Regions from separate parts of the Halalkalibacillus sediminis genome, predicted to be linked through region 4. Evidence: riboswitches for the same ligand, from Rfam matches in the RefSeq annotation. Region 4 holds a riboswitch; each other region holds the start of a gene.

Region 1 (4,474 bases), on a different contig from region 4:
ATTGGCGGGACACGGAGTAGCCTAGCAATGTTGGAGGATCCATCGACGAAAAGATCAGCCCCTTTAATTAAAAGACCGAAGCCGACTATTAATAGTAAGTAAGCCATAGTTGCTCTTCAAACTCCTTTTTAATATTAATTAATTTACATATACCCTGTTTTTTTGCATTTGAAAAGTAGGAGGGAAAGCAACTGGAAGGCTATTTGGTCAAAACTTATTTAGAACGAACAGGCTTCCTCACACTAAGCACAACTACCGTCATCAGGATAAGCGCCATTCCAAGAAGTTGAATGAGGGTCAAATGATCTCCAATAAGCAGAAAGCCAAACAAAGCAGCTGTTACCGGCTCGATCATGGCGACCATTGAAGCGGTGGTTGGGGCGATATACCGTATGCCAACCACGTACAACATAAACGAAATTCCAGCCCCAAGGATCCCCAATAAAAAAAACCAGCCTACGTCGTTTGATACTGCGACACTAGCAACTTCATCAATGTCCGCAATAATAAAAAGGACGAGACAAAATGAAAAGAATGCGATGGTTAAGATGGTTTGTGGCCTTCCGATCGAAGAGGCGTTTTTAAAACCGAATATAAATAACGCATAAGACAGACCAGCAGCAAGCCCGAAAATCACTCCTAGAAAACCGACTGATAATGATCCAGTATTGTAGGCCCCTGTAAGCATGATAATCCCCATAAGTACAACGAAGATGCATCCCCATTTAAACCAAGTCGAGCGTTCGATTCCTGATACAAAAGAGATGACAAGGACGAACACTGGTGCTGTGCACATCAAAGTTACAGCAACCGCCACGCTTGAGGCTTGAATAGCAAGGAAATAAAAAGTGAAATTCCCAGCGACACCAACACCAGCTAATAAGGCCCATACATATAAACGAGTAGAGGTGGTCCAGTTTTGTTTGAATCGTAAAAGAAACCATATGAAAAAACATACAAAGCCAACAACCCCTCGATAAAGGGAAATGACAATGGGATCCCAGCCCTTGTTCATTAAAATGTCCGCAATTCCTCCACTAACGCCCCAACAAATAGCTGCAAGAATAACCAAGCTTACACCTACTGATCTCAACCTATGCATGCCTCCTAAAAATAGGTGATGGTGCAGATCAAGCCCCTCTACTAGTAACTGAAACGGGCTTAATAATGGAAGCTCAAGACCAAAATCATCTTTTTTACATTCCTAATCAAACATATGTTTTTTTAGAAGGCATTAATGTTAATTCTTTTGTCTTTTCGAATATTAAACGAAATCCTCAGATTGAATATGGTTTGTCTATAAATTATTTATTTTGTAAGAAGCCTTACCTCAACTCTTTAATAAGTAAACAGAGAATTCAAAAACCCCATCTTTATGAGCCAAAGTAAGTTGATAAGATATACAATACATGGATTAGGTAAGTGCGGTTAAGATTTAGCTTTTCAAAGTATGAATTTCTTTCTCTTGTCAAAAGATATCTGTAAATCAGCGAAGGAGGAGATAGAAAATGAGCGGACGACCTAAAGGGCCAAAACAACAGGAAGAACCAAATTTACCAAAGAGTCCAAAACAGCCATACGGCAAACCGCTGCAAGGCTCGCACAAAGTAAAACAGCGAAATCATTCTCAGCAAAAACAGAAATCGGATCATGATATGTAGAGTTTTGAGAAAAAAAAGAGACTGATCCAAATTAAAAGCCTTAGACTGTATTATACAAACCCCGTACCACTTTAATGGTAATACGGGGTTTGTATTTAAGGCAGTTAATACGGAAAGGGTGGTCATATGATCCAAAATATAACTTGGGCTCTTGTAGACCTTTCCCCACGATAATTGAAGAATTATGCATAAAAATGTCAAAATGTAGGTTGACTTTAGTCACAAAGTTATATAACATTTGGGTGTAATTCGTTTTATAGGAATTATTTTCTAGGTTTTTATAACCACAATTTTATATGTATGGGCAAACTCGTTGAAAGGCGGGGACGCAAAGCCTCAGGTCTAAAGCAAGACAAAGGTGCTACGACGGCTGGGTTGCAAAAAAAGTAAGATAAGTGTGCATTCCAAACCGCAAGTTTAATTTGGTATGCACATTTTTTGTGCGGTCAACTAAGGCTTTCCCCTTTCAACGTCACAGCCCCCACCACGAAGTTACAACTTGTCAGTAATTTATATAGGGGGAAAGCTTTTATGCTGAAAAAAGCTTATAGAAAGACGAGAAGAGTATTAATTAGCTTGATTGTTATTTTGCTTGTGTTTACTAGCACACCAATTTATCCGCAAAATGCTACTAACAATCTTAATGCTGAAAAAGGGGAGCTGAATCCGGCTGATTTGATGAATCCTGGAGGAATTATGGATTTCATGCCGGAAATCGGACAAGATCCAGCACCTTTACCACAACCAACACAGAATATTGGACCTACACTACCACCTGCGATGCAAGGGGATATGACTCCAACCGTCGCTCCTAATCACCGAGAAAGTAACCCTACCTCAGAAGATATCCCAACCCAGAAATTCGAAAACCCTGTCAACTTAGCAACAGGAAAACTAGACTTACAAGCTACTGATCTAGAACTTTCAGGAATCGGAGCAGACTATATTTTCGAACGTTCATACATGAAAGATTTAGATGAAGAAACTGCTTTGGGCTTAGGATGGATGCCTAATATTGAATCTGAATTAAGACTTTACGCTGAATTTCACATAGCTGAAACACGCCCTGACGGAAGTGTGCATTCATATAACTTTGTTATGGATGGTGAAGAAGCGGCGGTCACAAGCTATGATGATGACCCGTTAATCAACTATAAACTTCACAAAGGTTATTATGAAGAATTAGAAGACGGAACTAAGCTCACACGTATTAGTAAAGATGATGATCAATATGTTGTGACAAAGAAAGACGGATCAAAGGTTACATATAATGGCTACTACGCTCCATGGCGCGATCCGAACAGTCCAAATTATGAGCCGCCAGAAGACCATGAGTACGATTTCGATCCTAGAAAAGGTAAAATGATTCGTCAGGAAGATCGCTATGGAAATGCATTTGAGTATGACTATACGAAAACTGGTAAGCTAAAACAAATTACTGATACAACAGGACGTACTATCACATTTAATTGGAATGGAAAATTAATAGATTCGATCGAGGACCCATTCGGTAGAACCGTTCAATTCAAATATGATAATCAAAATCGTTTAGAAAAAATTACTCGTGCTGACGGATCCACTTTAGCATACACTTATGATTCGAATAACCACGTCACTTCTATTACAAAAGACGGTGAAACTACTAACTTTAGTTACAATTCAAACGAGCAAATTACAAGTGTTGAAATGTATGGAGATGTCTACTATCGCATGTCTTACACTAACAACACGACGACAGTTACCGACATTGATAATAATAAATGGACCTATGAGCACAATGATGGTCAAATCACACGTACAGAAAATCCGTTAGGGGAAGTTACTACAAATACCTATGATGACGACAATAATGTAAAAAGTATTACATCACCTCAGGGAACGATTTCTTACGCTTACGATGACCACGGCAACCGTACGAAGAAAGTTAATTTAGCTGGCGGTGTGACGGAAACCAAATACCATGATCAATGGGAGCAGCCAACTAAAATTATTGATCCTTTAAAAGGTGTTACGAAATTTGAGTACGATGAACAAGGGAATTTAGAAAAACGTATTGACCCAGAAGGCGTATACGTTGAGTTCGAGTACGATGAACGTGGTCAAATGACTCATATGACAGATGTTAAAGGCAATACAACGGAAATGGTCTATAACGACCAGGGATTTGTGGAAGAAGTCATAGACCCTCACGGCAAAAAAACGTTGTACGAACACGATGATTTAGGTCGAATTACAAAAGAAACACTGCCAAATGGCTCGACAACTAATTATTCATATGACGCAAGAGGCAATGTCTTAACTGAAGATAAAGGAAATGGCGTTGTTACTTCGTACACGTACGATTACCAAGGTCGCATTAAAACAATCAAAGACCCAATTAACCGTACCACTACCTATGATTATGACGGTAAAGGTCAAGTTGAAAAAATCACTGACGCTGCAGGCGTGACCCGTTACACATACAATAAACTTGGTCATATTAAAACGATCGAAAACCCACAAGGGGAAATCACAACTTTTACAAGGGATGTCTTGGGTCGCCCGACTCATATTGATCGTTCAACTGAGACAGCGGACTATCTTTATGAAGAATTTGGCGTCGATAAAGTTACAATCAAAACTGGAACAACTCAAAAAGTTTTCGATTATGACTATGATGATCGAGGCAATATTGTTAAAATCTCAGACCAATATGACCGTACACTATCGTTTGATTATGATATAGAAGGCAATCGTACGAAAGTGATTGATCCAATGGGCCGCGAAAACTCGTGGACCTACGATAAAGTCGGTAACCAAACGACTTGGACTGA
Region 2 (4,474 bases), on a different contig from region 4:
AGAACTTCTCGTTTTACCTGCGATATTACCCGTCTGTGTATCAAGTACATCTCCCACAGTAAGTTCATAATCTGATCCCCATAGCAACGTCTGCTCATAAGTTTGAGCCCCTGGACCATCCAAAGCGAGGACCCCGAAGTTTCCTGTATCTGAATCGCCAGCATCGACTTTCAATGAGTATTCTTCTCCGTAATTAAGTTGAACGGATTCATCGATTCCCAAGGGTGCAGCTCCAATCGCTCTTCCCATCTTTCCTAAACTGGCAGTGGCTCGCGCCTCCACATCAATCGAATCGATACCGAATAATTTCATGAATACTGTGTTAACTGGTTTCTGTAGCTCCAATGTCACTTTTTCGTCCAAATTAATGATAATACCTGAGAACGAATCTAACTCTTCATGGTGACCCAGGGTTTCATCGACTATTTGCCTTACAGTCAGTTCATCGTCAGCTGTCAGTTCTTGCGCCCCCGACAACACACTTGCATTGGCGGTTTTTTGCAAATGTGTCTTTGTCATGTACAGCATGCCACCATCCACTACTAAGCCTGTCATCGCCAAGAGAGCTGTAAAAGAAAATGTGACGATCACCGCTGCGTGCCCTCTTTCATTTTTAAAGAAAGACTTGAAATTCATCACTTATACTCTCCTTCACTCTACTCGAATCGTTGAATCAGCAGTGAGCTGGACCGCACCGTCGAATATTTGTTTAGCAAAAGGGGTGAATGGTTCTACTGGGTAAGTCAAGGTGACCGTTACATACTCTCCTGACTTTCGGCTTGCATCATCTGGAGAAACCGACACTTCAAGCTTATCCGAATCACCCGTTTGAAAATTGTTGTGAGCAAATTCCACAATTTCACTGTCCTGATAACCGAAACCACCTAGACGAACGGTTTCTTGAGCAGTGAAGTGCAAACCAGTATAGGAATACATCATCCGTCCAACATCGAATACTCCTACTAAAATAATCATTAATAAAGGTATGATCAACGAAAACTCAACAATCGATTGTCCCTTCTGGTCACGGCGAAGCCTCATCTAAATCACCACTCCGCCAAAGAAAAACGAAACAACCGCTCCGCCAACGATCGCTACACCGTAGGGGAACGTTTTCTGAAACGATTGTTTCTCTGGAAGATCAAGATTCATTCCATATCTCATGTTGAATAGAGCACGAAAGAAAGATTTCATACGGTTGAAAAACCCACCTCTGAACAGCAAGATCGCTAAACCGATCACCGCTCCGATCAATGCCATATAAACCGCCGTAGCAAAAACAAAAGCCGGTCCTTTAATCGCACCGATCACCGCTAATAACTTCACATCTCCAGCACCCATTCCACCCATCAGATATGGAATCAATAGAATTCCGAAACCTAAAAGCAAACCTAGAAAAGCATTCATCAATCCTTCTAGACCAAAACTGATTGGATTAAGGAGGAGAGCCAAAACTAAAGCTGGTAGTAATACGTTATTGTAGATTTTTCGATTTTTCACGTCTGTCACGACACAGATAAGTAACACAATAAATAAGAGCAAATTAATCAACGTCATGGTTCTCCTCCTTTCCAAATCTATTTATTAATTAGGGGGTAAAAATTATTATCCTGTTGTAGAATCTGTTCCAGTTGGTGTTTCATCGAATTTAGCAATCACATCATTAAACGCATCAATAATTGCATCTCCAAACGTAATCAATACTGCTACAACTCCAACTGCTAAAACTCCTAAAATCAACGCGTACTCAGCCATACCTTGTCCATCTTCTTCTCTTAAAAAGTTCTCAAAAAATTGTTTCATAACTTTAATCTCTCCCTTAAAATATAATGTTTAGTTGGTGACCGATCGCCGTGTCCGTATCCACGATAGTTCCAGCAGTTACTTCGATCACTGATTCAGCATCTTTTCGTCGCTTCCCGATTTTATTCGGCAATAGCCCAATGTCTAAGGCAACCACTTCTTGTGATTTGTTAATGTAAATGACGTCAATGGGATACCGCATGAAATAGGAATGCACCGACTGGCAGGGTTTAATGTGTAAACCGTTCCCTGATGGTAATTCTTTTGTATACATGAGCCCTTTCAACCTCTTGAAAAAGGTGTAGGCTTGTTGGACATTGTCACCAACAACTTGATTGTTACTCAGGTTAACGATTTTCACGTAAGAATTTCACCTCCTGGATATAAAAATAACCCCGCCATTACCGATAGGCGGGGTTATTGTCTATGAAAAGTCCACGAAATACACTTCCACTGGCTCTTAGATGGGAGGTTTTCGCTTTGTTTGCATAGATCCCTGTTCCTTCGGTAACTGGCTGGCATTGTGCGTGATGCACAGAAGCCCCTGTAGCTTTGCGTCACTGGTTTTCACCAGTTTTGCCATTATCGAGATGCAGCAACTATTCAGTTTGCTTGACTAAATCTTATTGCTAGAATAAACCATTACTACCATACTAGGAATCGGTCAAACTTACCAATTATTTATATCTTTAGATATACAAACATCCATATATCTACAAGTCCTAGTTTAATAGTAGGATTAAATTGATTAACAGGTAAACTTTTCTTCTGATTAATTGAAAAAAATGGAAACTATATAGTTTTATAAGATTACTTTTTTAATATTCGAAAAAAAATCATATTTTTTGAGGTTTTTTTTGAAAATAGTTCAATTGAATGTGATTTTTGCAAAAATCACAGCTTAAGGACATTCAATTGAACTATAACAATGGATATTCTAAACCATTGGAGTTGAATCATTCGTTTGATAGGATGGTAGTGGATATAAGGAGGGGATCAGATGAAAAGGTTACAGTTTCATACTTACACTGGGTTTGTACTCATTTATATCCTCCTTCTTTTTATAGATTCTGAGATATTGTTATTTACCCAAGGCGTCGTCGGGATGCTTGCCCTGCTAATTTCGTTTAAAGGGGCTACTAGAACATACCAAATGATTGGAATCATTTTTACGATCATCTCATTCCTTCTGTTTTTTATATTCGAATTGGAGTATGCAGAGCTGGTTTACTATTTCACTTCGATGGGTCTATTGTTGTCACTTTTATACTTGATTCCTTTCATCAATCACTTCATGATTGTCGGAAAGTACGACCAATCCATGTATGATGTACTTAAATCTAATACACCAAACTTAGGAAAGTTTTACGTCAAATCCTACTTAACGAGTTATGTCCTGACGATCTTCATCTTTCTATCGACAATACCTTTAGTTTATCGATTTATTCAAGCCAAAACAGCTATCTTCAATGACAAAATCACCCATCAATTCGCTACTAGAGGTATTTTAAGACCTTTTGCTGCAGCGAATGTTTGGAGTCCTATCGAAGTATATATCGCTTTAGTAGTTGCAATTACAGGAGCATCCTATTTACATCTGTTACCGATTCTATTTGTCTTTTCTCTTATAATGGTCCTATCTGAATTAGCATTGGGATACTTTAAATATCGAAAGCATGAACTCACTTCTGAAAGTTCGAGTACAAGTCAGGCCTCAGAAAACATGAGAAAGCTGTCACATTTAGGAGCTTTTCTGATCTTCTTCATTGGTACCGCTTCTGCAGTTCATTTCATAATTGGGCTCGAATTTTTTGAAGCGATTGTTCTAATCATTGTCCCTTACACGATCTTTTGGTCGATTATGATCAATAAGCTTCGTACATTCATCCGTTACAACCAGGAAGTGTGGGGAGATCACATTTGGACGATGCAGAATTTCGTCATGTTATTGGTTCCAGTTGGGGTTTTTAACGAAATCGTGGAGGTTACCGGGATCTTTGAAGGTGTCTTCGATTCAATTGCTTGGATGGAGGAATCTCCATTAATCCTGTTGATCGTCTTGATGTTCAGCTCAATGATTCTAGCGTTTTTCGGTTTTCACCCTTTGGTGACATTGAGTCTTCAAGGAATTTTCGTCACCCCTTTTCTAGATACGATCAATCCGCTTAGTGTTTCGGTGGTGATGATTATTTCGGTCGTAGCAAATGATATGACTGGAACATTCAATGTGCCAATTACGATGCTTAACCAATACTTTAAACGTAATCCGTATCAGCTGACAGCTTGGAATATCGGATTCGCATTACTATTCGGAGCAGTAGGAGTCTTCATCGGATATTTAATTCTATAGATAAAATGACTTCAAATGATCACTTGTTATCATGAAGGCTCTGTTATCGTTCATTTTTATTATTTAAAGATAGTTGAACTCACCCTTGGTTCGCTTTCTGACGACCTGGATGAAAAAACACCGTCTAGCTGTGCCAGACGGTGTTTCACTATTATTTTTCTTTTTGCTCATACAACTCATCAAAGTGATGGGCCATTTCAAAGTCTAAATCGGTAAGTCCTCTTTTTTCCCAAGAAGATATTTTAAGTGTAACCACTTTATAATCGATTGCAATGTTTGGGTGATGCTGCTGACCTTCTGAATACGCTGCTACCCCACTCA
Region 3 (4,474 bases), on a different contig from region 4:
AATGGGGCAGAATTTCAGCACAATTTGTCCTGAAGTGGTCTGAACAAAAATAAGTAGAGTTTGTCTAACCGCATATATAATAGGTAGAAACTCAACTTAGTCTGAACAAATCTGAAAGTTACACCAGCCTTCTAAGCTGTCGGTCGGGCGTTCGAATCGCTCCTGGGACGCTCTTAAAAAAATAACGTTTTAAAAATCCGTCATATCAACCGTTAAAGGCATCGTCCAATTAAACGGTTACTTGGCGGATTTTTTTTTGCTGTCGATTGTTGGACGTTAAGCCGCAGGACAACCGAATAGAAAGCTGTTGAACTTCAATTAAGCGAATTTTTAAGGAGGAAACGGTTATGGCCCCAAATTTCATACGAACAAGAAGAAAGAAGGTCACAATACAGGCTTCTATTTCAGAAGTTGTAGTACATATAAGACTGAGAAAATAAATACGAAATAAGGTACTGCTTATTAAAAAAAAGAAAGCTCTCAAAATGAGAGCTAAGACTATACTAAAATAAACCTGCTTCTACTGCAGCATCAAAACTATCTCTTGCAAAATCAAATGGATTATCAATTTTTTCCCAGTGTATATACATTAACCTTGGCTCATCAAATAGCCAATGGTTATGGAGAGCTGTAACCATTATGCCTCTCCACCGGAGAGCTGAAATAAAAGGATTAATTTCTTCTTGGAGAATTACTGTTTCACCCAAGTTAAGTGTTCGCCCACCTACTGAATTTTCAAATGATAATGCAAATGGTAAAGCTAATGGAGATCTTGTTCTTCTGTTCAAGATTGATGCTTCTATGTTTCTTAGTCTAGAAACAACACATACTCCATCTGAAACTTGAGGAGTACCACCAATAATTCTAGCTAATCTATCACAACTTGATGACATTATTTTTCACCTCCTTACACTATCAAGGTATGTAGGGAGAAATATGTTGTATAGGTGGTCATTCAACGTCAATAAAATAGAGAAAAAATAGTCATCATTTAAATAATGCACATCACGATATAATGCGATGTAGATTAGAAGTTAATCATTTGAATGTTGCCAAAACATCGAACTTTGAAGTCTAGTAGGTGGTTTATAAAATGGGGAGTGTAAAGATAAATTAATCGCCAGAGCTTCAGCTCTGGCGATTAATTTACATATTCAAATACTATCCAATCCTTTACTTTTTTAAGTTTTAACTCCGGCTTGAGCTTTGTTAACGTGAAACTGTCCAAATAGGTAAGCAAAGGATATTTTGTGTAAGTAGCTTCAAAATTATAAAATTAATAAACACACATGATAGCTACATTTGATGATGAGATGACATCTCGTGACCAGGGTTATAGCCTTGTTGCATCAAATATTGTTCGAGTCGCATTACAGCATTAAAATGTCTTTGGTAATAGCTCATGTGTTTCTGAGGTTCCACATATTCATACCTTTTTGTTAGTAATCCATACAAACTAGCTTCACTCAATAAATCTTTTGCTCTTTGATCTAAACGCATGAAATTCCTCCTGAGTTTTTAACGTCAGTTTAGGTTCCTAATTTCTTGATGTATGGGCGAATGACTAAAAAAGCAAAAAATAAAAGCCAGATTTTTACTGGCTTAGTCGATCAACACTTTATCTAATTTTCGAGTGAGGTCTTCAAAGTATGGTTTTTCTATAAAGTCTTTTGCTCCTAAATCCAAACATCGCTGGATGATATGAGGTTGGGCTAGAGAAGAACACATGATGACTTTAGCATCTGGAAATAGTCTTTTCATAAGTGACAACGTTTGAAATCCATCTAAATCATCCATAATGAGGTCCATAATTACTATATCCGGATGGTGCTTTTTATAGATAGGAAGAGCCTCTCTGCCATTTGAGGATTCAGCAATGACCTGATATCGATCCGTTTGTTCTAAGATTTGTTTCAACCACTGGCGAATAAACCATGAATCGTCAACCAACACAACAGTATAAATAGAAATCACCTTCCATCAAGAAAGGGACAAGTGATTGCAGCCCGGCTACCATAGAAGTCCTTAGGTCCGTGGCTTTGCGTCTCTTACTTTCGTAAGGTTTGCCCTTTAAGTTTTTAAAAAGCCAAGAGCAGGGCCCCTGGCAAGTACAGCTTTTACTAATTATATCATAGCGAGATTGCTCTGGTAGAACATTAGCAGTAGTTTAAATACTACAATTTAAATAATAATGAAGAAATCAAGAACAAATTGGTGTTATAAATTAATTACAACTATCAAGGTAAATGAATGTTTGAATATCATGATATAAAGAGAGAAGCCATTAATTGGAGGCACTCTTTTTTTCATTAAGATAACTTTGACTTAAAAGATTATGAACATTATTTTCCTTAAATATGCTGGAATAAAAATAAAAAGTCAGTTCAAGATAGAGAAGAGTGTATATTTTAAAATATTTAAGGAGATTGACCATGCAGCTGTCCCCTCACATTTATGACCTGGTCATTAGACCTAATTGGTTCAATGAAAGGTATATCCACCAGCAAATTAAAAAACACTGTGATTTTAAACAAAAGACTGTTTTAGACTTCGGGTCAGGAACGGGTGCGAACTGTATACTTGTTTCCCCTATAAATTATATAGGATTAGACACGGACCTAGATAGAATTGGTTATTCCAGAAAGAAGTATCCACAATATCAATTCAAACCATTACATGGGTATCAACTTCCGTTACCTAATAATTCAGTTGACATCATTATGATTGTGGCAGTATTGCATCATATACCAGTTGAGAAGATTGATCACTATATTACCGAGTTTCGTCGGGTGCTGAAAAATGAAAACAGTGAAGTGATCGTTTTAGAGCCTTGCTTACTTAATAAAAAATGTCTTAAAAATTGGGTAATGAAAAAACTCGACAAAGGGGAGTTCATTCAACATGAGGATTCCTACTTAGGTTATTTCAAAAGAGCAGGATTTAATGTGTTATCCATTAACAAATTTCCGAAAGGACTGTTTTACAATGAATTGCTCTTCAAAGCGCAATTAAAATAGTAGTTATATTTACAAAGTCATAGTATGAGAAGAGCTCTCCTTAATTGGAGAGCTCTTCTATGCATCTAAAACTTTCATTTATTGTTATGCTTGTCTATGGAGAAACAGACACTTTTATATGAAGTATTCTATCCGTGTTGTTTTGCAAACTGAATTCTCTAATTGTATAATAATGGTAACAGCGTCAAAGGAAGGACATAAAGAAATGTCAAACAAATAGAAGAGAGATTACACTTTAAACACAATAGAATTGTTGATATATCTTTTGATAGTCATAATTTTGTATTATGTACTTCAAATAAGGTTTCATGCAGTTGAAGTTTTCGTTTACCTATCACTAATACTAATCTGGGCTCTTAACGTACTCACCAGGAAAGAAAACCGTGAACGTTTGAGTAAGTAAAAGTATAAGTGGTTTATAAGAATGTGACTCAACTACACAAACCTGAATGCTAGACCTAAAAGGTCAGGCTTTCGAATCGCTCCTGGGACGCCATTAAATTTAAATTACCAACTCAAAAGCAAATGTGCTTTTGAGTTTTTTTGTTTTCTGACATGTAATTACATTATAAATGAACTATTTGGTAATTTGAGATCGAATTGTCGAAATTCGTCGCAAAAAACCTCCTCTTGAAATGTAATTGTAATATTATGATAACCTTTGTGAAACTTATTGATGGTAGACTTGCAATTAGGCTGAATTAAAAGTATTTTATAGATTATTAGATACATAGTGAAGGTAGGGATTGAATTGAAGCTTAAAAAAATGACGAGTGCAACCTTTTTATCAATTCTTATTGGAGGAGCACTGATTGGTACCTCTATTCACGCAGAAACTATTGATGACCTTGAAGATCGTAAGTCCAAAATTGCTGATGAACGCCAAGAGATCAAAAGCAATTTGTCCGAAGCAGAAAGTGAAATGGCAGATTTATTAATCGAGCTTGAAGAATTGAATCAAGAAATTGAACAACTAAGAGAAGCATCTGAAAAAAACCAAGAACAACTAGACGAGACAGAAGCTAAGATTGATATCACTCAAGAAGATATAGATGAGCTACAAGAAGAAATTGATATTATTGAAAAACGTATTGAACTTCGACTAGATATTTTAAAAGAACGTTTATCTTCCTACCAAAAGCAGGGTGGAAGCATTAATTATATGGAAGTTGTACTAGGTTCCAAAAATTTTGGTGAATTCATCAGCCGTACTGCTGCAGTGAATAAAATTATGGAATCTGATCGTCATTTGATGGAAAGCCATCAAGAAGATAAGCAAGAGGTTGAGGAAAAGCAATCAAAAGTGCAATCAAAACTTTCAGAGCTAGAGGAAATGAAAGTAGAGTTAGAGGGTATGATTACCTTGATTGCAGATCAAAAAGAACAAGCTGAATCGAAAAAAGAAGAAATGAAAGATAAACAAACTGATCTTATTGCTCTCCAAGAAGAACTAAAAA
Region 4 (4,474 bases):
CAAGAACCAACCACTAATATATGCATGGACACGGTTCAAACTTAAGAAAGCATAAGCAAATTCACCACCAGAGACTGGATAGTTTTTAATCAGGACACCGTAACTGATCGCAATGATCGCCATTAATACGGCACCGATACTTAAACCTAAAATAACACCCATTGGCCCGGCTTGATTCATCCAATCAGCAGGTAGTACGAATGAACCCCACCCGATTGAAGAACCAAGTGCGATAGCCCATACCCAATGCGGTTTAAGTGTCTTACTTAGCTTCTTTCTTTGCATTTGATCTGTTGTCCTACCACTCAATTTTAAAACCCCTTTTTGTTTTAAGTTTTAGATATAATTCCCTAAAGTGTCGCAGAATAATCACCTTTTAGAGACAAACCCCATTCTACCACTGTCAACTTCTATATAAAAAAATCAAATCTACTCTTTATAGCGAACATTCGGCAGTAAATAGCGACTATTTATCCCACGAATTAATGAGGGAACCCTAAAAGTCCGATTTTAAGCAAATTCAAGCAAACAATACGTATAGAATCTGTGCTCAGAGACAATATTGAGAATAGGACTTCATTTACACCCAAACACCAATAGAAAGTGTGAAACAAGATGCGCAAAGTACTACTGATTCTTTTTTTATTCATTACATACGTATTGTTTACCAATGGATTGGACTTTTATGAAAGATGGGAAAACAGTTTCGAGACATCAATCAGTAAGGATTCTATAGCAGACCCTCTCCCTCTTGATACTCCTGAAAAGGAAAATTCGTTGCCATCCAGCGAAGAAAAAAGTAATTCAATAATGGTTAATGATGAAAGTTGGACGATAAGCGCACCTGAAAAGTTAGATGATTCATTCCAAGAAGAGATCCCTGAAGAATACGAAAAAAGATTCATATCTCTCGAAGAAGAAATTATGGAAGAAATCCAACAGCTGAAAAATGAAGCAGCTGAAGAGTATGAAAACGAAAATAATTTGATCAAACGTGGCTTACTTTTACTGAAATATGAACGTCAAGCCGCAGACTTGGAAGACGAAGCTGATGTCACTTTCCACGAATTATTATCAGAGCTGGAATTAGAACTTGAAGGTAATGATGATTCCAAAGAAATCATAAGTGACCTGCAATTAACATATAACTCCACCAAAAAGGAAATAAAAGATGCATTTGTCCAAGAGGTGAATCAGTGGCTCCAAACTCCATCAGAAGAATACTGACCCAAGTAGTAGTTCTTCGCTATTGTCCAACGTTAATCGACAATTTTAATGTAATTAAAGAGATTATCCATCATAAATTATCGAAATTTTTTGATAAAATAGGACTAGTTTTTTTGTGGTAATCTATTACAATATAACCAAGGGGAAAATACGATAGATAAAGGCAAACCTACTGAAAAGTTGGGGCGCAAAGCGAGTGGTCTACGGGAGCCTCCTATGACAGCACAGCTGCCTTAGAAGTCGAGGAGGAGAACATGAGAGGTGTATCAGCTCAAAGCAATTATTCTTCTAAGGGTTTAGATCGTGAGTGGGTCCAATTAATGAAAGAAGCTAGAGAGATGGGCCTTAGTAAGAGAGAAGTAAAACAGTTTTTACAGAAAGAAAGACCGAGAATCTGAAGTAAGGAGTTAGGGGCTACATGATTTACTTGAAAGAGATAAAAAAAATGTAAAAATCGCGGCAGATAAAAACATACGCCGCGATTTTTTCATGGAACTTATTTTTGAAGCATGCCAGTCAGTTCAATAAAAGACTTCTCATCACCTACAGATAATGCCTGATCTATCAATCGATGCACATTTGCAAGCTCTAATTCACCACAAACTAACTCTGCTTCTAATTTTGATACAGCTAAATCCTCATCTAAGAATTCCTCAATAATCTGTTGCATCTGATCTTCAAACGCTTCAAACTTCATCAATTCTTGGAGTGGCAACTTGATATACCGGACTCCTTTTTGGAAAACGAATAAATCATGTAAATTAACGATACTGCGGTTCGTTCGATCAATGACAATTTCTCGAGCATCGAGTGGTATGAACTGATACACTCGATCATCCATTTCAATAGAGAAATACTGGAAAGCTAAAACGACTCTTACGAAACGCTCATCCTTTTTCACGTAGTACGGTTTCAAGAATTTTACTGTTTGCACACTCACCACCCCATATAGTTTGAAAATTCTGTTTATTAAATATTATTATGCACTATTCTGCTCAAAAATTAAAGTGAAATGTATCTGGAAATTTATAGTTTATTATTTAACCTAATGGTAAAACTGATATTAGCAATCTATTAGAAGAATTTTCCCTACTATCTTAGACATTGCAGAGGTCGTATATTACAATAATAGAAAAGATATAGAGAGTTGGTGGAATTGGTGCCAAATACCAAATGGTTCAGAATAGGCTACGCAATAATAATCATCATGTTGATCATTTTCTTATCAACAAAGGTCCAGTTTATATTCGAACCGATCTTCGTATTATTTCAAACAATATTTACACCTTTGATCATTGCAGGGATTTTGTATTATCTAATTCGGCCAATCGTCGACTTACTAGATAGAAAAATGCCGCGCCCTGTGGCGATTCTTATTGTTTTTCTATCGGGAATAGGCTTGATAACATTATTAATCACACTGATTGCACCTGAGTTACAACGTCAGTTCGATAACTTAGTTAATAGTGTGCCTGACTTGATTGAAAGTGCTAACCAGTATTTAATTGCTATTCAGAATAGCGAATGGTTCTCCCGAATCGCGCCTTCGCAAGCAGAAATAGAATCATACTTAAGTAATTTAGAAGGGCAAGTTACTGAATTCTTGACAACTATCGCTTCAAACCTAACAACTTACATAGGTGTGATAGCCAGCATTTTGATTATCATGGTGGTTGTACCTTTCGTGTTGTTTTATTTGCTGAAAGATGGCGAGAGATTACCAAAAAGAATTCTTGGGTTTTTGCCGAAAAAATACCGCACGGAAGTCGGGGATATTTTAGATGAAATGGATGATGCACTCAGTTCATACATCCAGGGACAAATTATTGTAAGTTTATGTGTCGGGGTTCTTGTATACATTGGCTTTATGATCATCGATCTTCGATATGCATTGATACTCGCGCTCGTGGCATTGTTCACGAACTTCATCCCATTTATTGGCCCTTGGATCGGAACGTTCCCAGCGGTCATTGTCGGGGTATTACAATCGCCTTTCCAAGCATTGTTGGTTATTATCATCGTTGTAATCGTACAACAACTTGAAAGTAATTTAATTTCTCCGCAAGTTATGGGGAAAAAATTACAGATTCATCCGATCACAATTATTTTCTTATTACTGTTCGCAGCTAAATTCGGTGGTATTGTGTACATGATCATTGCTGTTCCCGCCTATGCGGTGGGTAAAGTGATTGTCAGTCACATCTACCGCATCATCAAACTTAGAAATCGTAAAGCATTTGAAGAAAATGCTTAACACGAAAAAAGCTTGGGACCTGCTAATCAGCAGACTACCCAAGCTTTTGTTTTATACTAAACGTAGTAACTTGAAAATGATATAATATCCATAACTTTCAAATCGGCCATTAACATGAGGAGGCCTACAATGGACTTACTAAAGCTAAAGCAAATCTTCCCTTCAATTTCACAACAACCTTCAACTTTAGGCGAAGATGTTGCAATTCATCACCAAGGGAAAGTATATTTTATCCCTTCAAATGAGGTGAATGAAGACCAACGTGAGTTATTAGATGCAATAAATTCAGAACCCATACATACGAGTAAAGAAACCAAATGGCTATCCTATTTGAATAATTACTCCAAAGAAGTGCCACACGAAATTGACCTGTATCGCTTCGTCCACATCCAAATGGAAACCTCCTCTATCAATCAGGAATTATTCCGGGAATCGGTCGAAACCATGCTGGGTAAAAACCTTCTCTTCTTATGGAATGAAGTTAATCATGTTTGCATATTTGAAGAGATTCATAGTGAGCAAGATGTAGTGAATTTTCAAGAAATCATCGATTTGATGAGCGATGATCTTGATATGAAACTAAGGATATTCGTCACTGATATTCAAACAGATATTAAACGAGCTCCAGATTTATTCCACTGGTCCCTATCTATTTCCCGGGAAATATGGAAAGGGCCGTCGAATCGTGTAGTGAAACAACCAGAGGCCATGCGGCACCTGATGCCCCACCTATTTACCAAGGAAGATCGACTGTTCTTTTCAGAGGCTATTTTAAAAGATACTTTGAATGACCCAGAATTACTCCGTTCCATCCGGGTAGTCATCGAATGTCAGGGGAATGTATCACTTGCAGCCAAAAAATTATTCATGCATAGGAATAGTTTGCAATACCGAATAGAAAAATTTTCTGAGCTAACTGGTTATGACTTGAGAAGTTTTGAAGATATGTTCCATGTCTACCTTGCATTCCTTATTACTGATTAATTTCCAATC

Evidence for each region. A riboswitch is a leader RNA that binds a small molecule or an ion and turns the genes downstream of it on or off. The one in region 4 is predicted to bind cyclic di-GMP.
Region 1: it holds a riboswitch for cyclic di-GMP, as region 4 does, so the genes downstream of both, CEY16_RS14820 (DUF2515 family protein) here and CEY16_RS08585 (anti-repressor SinI family protein) in region 4, are expected to answer to the same signal.
Region 2: it holds a riboswitch for cyclic di-GMP, as region 4 does, so the genes downstream of both, CEY16_RS11075 (DUF192 domain-containing protein) here and CEY16_RS08585 (anti-repressor SinI family protein) in region 4, are expected to answer to the same signal.
Region 3: it holds a riboswitch for cyclic di-GMP, as region 4 does, so the genes downstream of both, CEY16_RS05335 (response regulator transcription factor) here and CEY16_RS08585 (anti-repressor SinI family protein) in region 4, are expected to answer to the same signal.

Annotation. Positions count from the first base shown of each region.
Region 1 is NZ_PJNH01000006.1:7,239-11,712, reverse strand. It holds gene CEY16_RS14835 (calcium/sodium antiporter) at 1-107, opposite strand, end outside; gene CEY16_RS14830 (DMT family transporter) at 215-1,093, opposite strand; gene CEY16_RS14825 (small acid-soluble spore protein P) at 1,509-1,661, shown strand; cyclic di-GMP riboswitch class I at 1,955-2,044, shown strand; gene CEY16_RS14820 (DUF2515 family protein) at 2,193-4,474, shown strand, end outside.
Region 2 is NZ_PJNH01000003.1:270,911-275,384, forward strand. It holds gene CEY16_RS11055 (pilus assembly protein TadG-related protein) at 1-636, opposite strand, end outside; gene CEY16_RS11060 (TadE/TadG family type IV pilus assembly protein) at 652-1,041, opposite strand; gene CEY16_RS11065 (A24 family peptidase) at 1,042-1,557, opposite strand; gene CEY16_RS11070 (Flp family type IVb pilin) at 1,606-1,803, opposite strand; gene CEY16_RS11075 (DUF192 domain-containing protein) at 1,820-2,164, opposite strand; cyclic di-GMP riboswitch class I at 2,307-2,394, opposite strand; gene CEY16_RS11080 (hypothetical protein) at 2,804-4,153, shown strand; gene CEY16_RS11085 (4a-hydroxytetrahydrobiopterin dehydratase) at 4,305-4,474, opposite strand, start outside.
Region 3 is NZ_PJNH01000001.1:1,005,302-1,009,775, reverse strand. It holds gene CEY16_RS05345 (DUF1259 domain-containing protein) at 504-893, opposite strand; gene CEY16_RS05340 (hypothetical protein) at 1,297-1,500, opposite strand; gene CEY16_RS05335 (response regulator transcription factor) at 1,603-1,974, opposite strand; cyclic di-GMP riboswitch class I at 1,998-2,078, opposite strand; gene CEY16_RS05330 (class I SAM-dependent methyltransferase) at 2,433-3,017, shown strand; gene CEY16_RS05325 (C40 family peptidase) at 3,769-4,474, shown strand, end outside.
Region 4 is NZ_PJNH01000002.1:491,056-495,529, reverse strand. It holds gene CEY16_RS08595 (APC family permease) at 1-285, opposite strand, end outside; gene CEY16_RS08590 (hypothetical protein) at 616-1,227, shown strand; cyclic di-GMP riboswitch class I at 1,380-1,463, shown strand; gene CEY16_RS08585 (anti-repressor SinI family protein) at 1,482-1,625, shown strand; gene CEY16_RS08580 (IDEAL domain-containing protein) at 1,724-2,161, opposite strand; gene CEY16_RS08575 (AI-2E family transporter) at 2,387-3,481, shown strand; gene CEY16_RS08570 (PucR family transcriptional regulator) at 3,611-4,465, shown strand.